One region of the Bradyrhizobium oligotrophicum S58 genome, then DNA from elsewhere that is predicted to be linked to it. Evidence: predicted binding sites of a transcription regulator. Region 1 holds the regulator's gene; the other holds the start of a gene.
The links. The regulator PhoB, encoded in region 1, activates phosphate uptake and scavenging genes when phosphate is short. The targets are predictions, from matches to a motif close to TGTCATNNANCTGTCAT.
Positions count from the first base shown of each region.

Region 2: the regulator PhoB is predicted to act here: its motif matches at 1,579-1,595, upstream of S58_RS02010 (DUF2794 domain-containing protein).

Region 1 is NC_020453.1:6,638,041-6,641,247, reverse strand. It holds gene pstB (phosphate ABC transporter ATP-binding protein PstB) at 1-606, shown strand, start outside; gene phoU (phosphate signaling complex protein PhoU) at 637-1,353, shown strand; gene phoB (phosphate regulon transcriptional regulator PhoB) at 1,370-2,077, shown strand; gene S58_RS28700 (trypsin-like serine protease) at 2,192-3,207, shown strand, end outside.
Region 2 is NC_020453.1:422,112-425,318, reverse strand. It holds gene S58_RS02020 (Bax inhibitor-1/YccA family protein) at 1-443, shown strand, start outside; gene S58_RS02015 (GNAT family N-acetyltransferase) at 599-1,126, shown strand; gene S58_RS02010 (DUF2794 domain-containing protein) at 1,202-1,567, opposite strand; gene S58_RS02005 (DUF1223 domain-containing protein) at 1,987-2,769, opposite strand; gene acnA (aconitate hydratase AcnA) at 2,958-3,207, opposite strand, start outside.

The DNA.
Region 1 (3,207 bases):
AACCGGATGTACGATCTCTATCCGGGGCAGCGCGCCACCGGCCAGTTGATGCTGGACAACACCAACATCCTCGATCCCAAGCTCGATCTGAACCTGCTGCGTGCCCGGGTCGGCATGGTGTTCCAGAAGCCGACGCCGTTTCCGATGACGATCTACGAGAACATCGCCTTCGGCATCCGCCTCTATGAGAAGATCTCGAAGTCCGAGATGGACGACCGGGTCGAGAAGGCGCTGCGCGGCGGTGCGCTGTGGAACGAGGTCAAGGACAAGCTCAACGCCTCGGGCCTGTCGCTGTCCGGCGGCCAGCAGCAGCGCCTGTGCATCGCGCGCACCGTGGCCGTGCGGCCGGAGGTGATCCTGTTCGACGAGCCGTGCTCGGCGCTCGATCCGATCTCAACCGCTAAGGTCGAGGAGCTGATCCAGGAGCTCGCCGAGAACTATACGATCGCCATCGTGACGCATAACATGCAGCAGGCGGCGCGCGTCTCCGACAAGACCGCCTTCATGTATCTCGGCGAGCTGATCGAGTTCGACGACACCAGCAAGATCTTCACCTCGCCGAGCGATCGGCGGACCCAGGATTACATCACCGGCCGGTTCGGCTGAGGCCGACAGCAATGCCTTCAGGAGATCATCATGGCCAGTGAACATACCGCCAAGGCGTTCGACAGCGATCTGCAGGACCTGACCCGGCTGGTGTCGGAGATGGGCGGCCTCGCGGAGCGGCTGATCGTCGATTCCGTCGATGCGCTGGTGCGGCGCGATGTGGCGCTCGGCCAGAAGGTGGTCGCCACCGATGCCGACGTCGACAAGCTGCAGCGCATCATCGAGGAGCGCGCGGTGCTCACGATCGCCCGGCGCCAACCGATGGCGATCGATCTGCGCGAGATCGTCGGCGCCATGCGTGTCGCCACCGATCTGGAGCGCATCGGCGATCTCGCCAAGAACATCGGCAAGCGCGTCGCGGCACTGGAGAGCGATTTCCATCCGCTGAAGCTGATCCGCGGGCTCGAGCACATGACCGACCTGGTGCAGTCGCAGGTCAAGACGGTGCTGGACGCCTATGCCGCGCACGACCTGCCGGCGGCGATGACGGTGTGGAAGGGCGACGAGGAAGTCGACGCCATCTGTACCTCGCTGTTCCGCGAGCTCCTGACTTACATGATGGAAGATCCGCGCAACATCTCGTTCTGCATCCACCTGATGTTCTGCGCCAAGAACATCGAGCGCATCGGCGATCACGCCACGAACATCGCCGAGACGGTGTTCTATATGATCGAAGGCCAGCAGATCATGGACAAGCGCCCGAAGGGCGACATGACGAGCTTCGCGTCGACGATCCCCGGTAACTGAGAGAGACGGTTCAGACATGGGCGCGCGAATTCTGGTGGTGGAGGACGAGGAGGCGCTGACCACGCTGCTGCGCTACAACCTCGAAGCCGAGGGCTATGAGGTCGAGACCGTGGCGCGCGGCGACGAGGCCGACACGCGGCTGAAGGAGCGCGTTCCCGATCTCGTCGTGCTCGACTGGATGCTGCCGGGCCTGTCCGGCATCGAACTGTGCCGCCGCCTGCGCGCGCGGTCCGAGACCAGGCAGCTGCCGATCATCATGCTGACCGCGCGCGGCGAGGAGAGCGAGCGCGTGCGCGGGCTGGCCACCGGCGCCGACGACTACATCGTCAAGCCGTTCTCGGTGCCGGAGCTGTTGGCGCGCGTGAAGGGCCTGCTGCGCCGGGCGAGCCCGGAGCGGCTGGCGACCGTGCTGTCCTATGGTGATATCGAGCTCGACCGCGAGAAGCGCCGCGTCGCGCGCTCGGGCCGGCCGATCGATCTCGGCCCGACCGAATACCGCCTGCTCGAATTCTTCCTGGAGCATCCCGGGCGGGTGTTCAGCCGCGAGCAGCTGCTCGACAGCGTCTGGGGCCGCGACATCTACATCGACGAGCGCACCGTCGACGTTCACATCGGCCGTTTGCGCAAGCTGCTCAATCCGGGCCGCGAGCAGGACCCGATCCGCACCGTGCGCGGCGCCGGCTATGCGCTCGACGACCGGTTCGCCAAATCCGAGCAGGCGTGACGCGCGAGCGGACCTGATTAAGGAGGCCGCGGTCCGCTTTCCGCCACGCCGCCGCCGTGTTGATGATCTTGGGTGGAGGACCCTTCAGGACGATTCAGGTCGCAGCGGACGCCCTTGATCAAGACGATCATCATATGTCTTGCCGTGCTGCTCGCCAGCGTGGCGGGCGCCTCGGCCGCCGAACTCGAAGACGCGGTCGCGGCGGCAGGCAATGGGCAGCACGCGGCGGCGCTGCGACGGCTGCTGCCGCTGGCGGCCAAGGGCGATGCACGGGCGCAGTTCGATGTCGGCTTCATGGCTGCGTTCGGTTGGGGCGTGCCACGCAATCCCGCCGAGGCGCTGACCTGGTACCGCAAGGCGGCCGATCAGGGGCTTGCCGTCGCGCAGCACTATCTCGGCATCGCCTACGTGAATGGCGAGGGTGTTGCCTCCAATTATGGCGAAGCCAGCCGCTGGTTCATTCGCGCCGCCGCGCAGGGTTTTGCCCAGTCGCAATACATGCTGGGCCTGATGCTGCTCGACGGCCGCGGCGTGCAGCAGGACTGCGTGCAGGGTTATGCCTGGCTGGTGATGGCCGGCCGCAACGGCGTGCGATCGGCCGGTCGCGACGTGCAGCGGGTCAAGCTGACCGAGCCGCAGCGGCGCCAGGCGGAGACCATGATCGCGGCCTGGCAGCCGAAGCCGGAATCGGGGGAGGCGGGCGTCGCCACTCCGCGTCCCGAGCAGCTGCTGGGGCTCGACCGGCACATCGGCGAGGTCGTCGATCCCACCTCATGGCCGGCGTCGTCGATCGGCGTCGTCACCGTCGCGCAATACTCGACCGGCGGCTGGTGCACCGGCACGCTGGTGGCACCCAGAGTCGTGCTCACCGCGGCGCATTGCGTGTTCAACGGTGTGGCGCAGGTCAGCCCCGGCAACGTCCGCTTTCTGGCCGGCATGAACAAGGGGACCCCAGCGGCGTCATCGGTCGCCGACCGGGTGATCGTGGCGCCGGACTTCGTCCCGACCCAGCACGACAAATGGTCGCTCGACCGTTCGCCCGCCGATTGGGCGCTGATCGTGCTGAAGGATGCGCTGCCGTCGCGGCCGGTCGCGGTCAAGGCACTTACCCGCGAGGAGCTCGCGGCGGC
Region 2 (3,207 bases), 2.0 Mb from region 1:
TCTGGGTGTTCTCGGCCTTGATGGGCATCTCGCTGTCGTCGATCTTCCTGGTGTACACCCACACCTCGATCGTGCGGGTGTTCTTCATCACCGCGGCGACGTTCGGCGCGCTGAGCCTGTACGGTTACACGACCAAGCGAGACATGACGGGCATGGGCTCGTTCCTGTTCATGGGCCTGATCGGCATCGTGCTGGCGAGCCTCGTGAACCTGTTCCTGGCGAGCTCGATGCTGCAGTTCATCGTCTCGGTGATCGGCGTGTTCGTATTCGCCGGCCTCACCGCCTGGGACACGCAGCGCCTGAAGAACGAGTACATCTACGGCTACGCCTCCGCGGGCGGCGACATCGCCGAGCGCGCAGCAATCACCGGCGCCCTGTCGCTGTACCTGAACTTCATCAACCTGTTCACGCTGCTGCTGCAGCTGCTCGGCCAGCGCGACTGATCCAACCGCTCAAGCAAGAGCGATCTTCGAAGCCCCGGCCTCACCGCCGGGGCTTTTCGTTTGCGTAATCGTCATTGCGACCGCGGCGCCGGCACGACGGCAGCCATGCCGCGCGGCTGGATTGATCGCCGCGTCCGGCTTGGTATGCTTTCACCATGTCCGACATCGAGATCCGGCCCGCCCAGGAGGCCGACCTTCCCACCATCACTGCCATCTATGGCCAGGCCGTCCGCGAGGGCACAGCCACCTTCGAGCTCGACCCTCCGGATCTGACGGAGATGACCCGCCGCTTCCGGGCGCTGACAGACGGCGGCTTTCCCTATTTCACCGCGCTGCTGGACGGACAGGTGGTGGGCTATGCCTATGCGGGGGCGTACCGGCCCCGCCCTGCCTATCGCTTCACGGTGGAGAACTCGATCTATCTCGCCCCCGCCAGCCAGCGTCGCGGCATCGGGCTGCGCTTGATGCGGTTGTTGATCGAGGCTTGCGAGGAGCGAGGTTTTCGCCAGATGATCGCAGTCATCGGCGACTCCGCCAATGCCGGCTCGGTCGGGCTGCATACCGCTTGCGGCTTCCAGATGATCGGCACCCACCCGAGCGTCGGGCTGAAATTCGGCCGCTGGCTGGATACGGTCATGATGCAACGGCCGCTTGGGGCGGGGAGCGGCGACGTCCCTGCGTAGGGGACCCAGCTCGTGATGTCGTGATCCCCTGGGGGATGTGATCCCCTGGGGATGCCATCCCCTGGGTACGCCGTGTCAGACCAGCGCCGGCTTCGGCGCGATCACCAGCAGCACGCGCTCGAGCTCGTGGCCGCGGCGCAGGATCAGGCCGGTGGCCGAGATGACGCTGTACATGCCCTGCTTGCGCGCCAGGCGCGGGTCCTTCTCGATCCGGTAGAGCGGCACCTCGGAGGCGCGGCGAAACACCGAGAAGACGGCGCGGTCGCGCAGGAAGTCGATCGAGTAGTCGCGCCACTCGCCATTGGCGACCATGCGACCGTAGAGATTGAGGATGCGGTTCAGCTCGAGGCGGTCGAACGTCACCCGGTTCGGCGCTGCGGCCGTGTTGCGCGCCGCCGCGCGGTTCTCGCTGGGGTCGGCATCCTCCGGGGTGAGGTTCATGAGCGTCCTCCTGTCATCTGCGTGACATGATCGCGCCTTCAGCAGGAAGCCGCAAGGGGCCGTTTTCACTGTTGAACTTCGGCTGCGCCTGCGATGGCGTGAGTTCCGCGAACACGCAACCGTCACGGGATCGTTAGCAGAATCATAATCGCGCCGTCTTTCCGCCCAGCGACCGCCCCTGACGTTAGGCATAAGATTCCCGTGCGTTGGCCCGGTCCTTTCGGTTCCGGATTCCTCAGCCCCCAGCCCCCCGGGGTCGTCAGGATCGGGTCTATTCACAAGTAAGGCAAAGGGCCAACGCAAGTTGGTCCTTTTGCTTTTTGGGCGTGAGCCCGGAACATGTTGCGGCGCGCCTCCGTCCCATGGACGTGACGCGCCTGCCGCAGGTCAGCGAAAAGGAAGATCAGAACGACGGAAGATCAGCGCTCGGGACCACGCGCCGTTGCTGAGGCCCGTCCGGCCAATGGCAGTTCGGAAAAGGCGGCCCCCAGCATCGCCCCGGGGCGGTCGCGACTGCCGTCCTGCACATACACCACGGTGCCATCGACGCCCTCACGGGCGATCTTCTCCAGCGGCACATTCCAGCTGACCGGCGCCCCGGTCCAGTCGCCCAGCTTCAGAAGACCGCGAACGACGTTGTAATAGGTCAAATCGCGGCCGCTGTTCTCGCCGCGCCCGACCGAGATCGGCACCACCCGCGAGATCGAGCAGACCCAGACCTCGCCGTGCCGGCGCGGCATCTGGTCATTGGCCGCGGCCACCGAGACGTTGAGCTCCTGGCCGTCGACCGACAGCCTGACCGGCACCGACATTGCTGCACCGCCCTGGGCGGTTTCCTCGATCGCGCCTTCGATCGCCTCGCGATCGCTGCCGATCACATGCACCGAGCCGTTGACGACCGCCTGCGGGGTATAGACCTCGCGATCGCCGCGGGCCCTGGAATAGGCCCGCTGCCGGGCCGTAAAGCGCGAATCGGCCAAGGTGTCTTTCCAGCCGAGATAGTCCCAGTAGTCGATCGGGAGAGACAGGGCGATGACGGAGGGATCCCGTGCCAGCTCGCCGAGCACCTTGTCGGCCGGCGGGCAGGACGAGCAACCTTGAGAGGTAAAGAGTTCGATCACCGCACGGGGGTCGGCCGTGGCGGGACGGACGACCACGATGACCGCACAGACACCCAGCGCCGCGCGCGTCCACCACGACATCTGTCCACTCATCGTCACTGTCCTGTCTGGAACATCGTCCGCTGCGCCCTGCCGCGTCAACAATCTGCGAAGCCACCCACGTAGTTGAAAGACCGTAAACGCAAAGGAGGCGGCCTTTGTCATAGGCCGCCTCGTTCATCACCCGCTACTCACTTCAGAGTGAGCCAAACTGTCGCATGTCGCTTTGGTTAAGCGGCAAGCTTCCGCAGCACGTAGTGCAGGATGCCGCCGTTGCGGTAGTAGTCGAGCTCGTCCAGCGTATCGATGCGGCAGAGCAGCGGCACCTGCTGCGCCGCGCCGTCGGCCGAAACGATCTCGGCGGACAGGGTCTGGCGCGGCTTCAGGTCGCCCTGCAGGCCCTTGATGGTGACCTTCTCGTCGCCCTTGAGGCCGAGCGAGGACCACGACGTGCCTTCCTGGAAAGTGAGCGGCAGCACA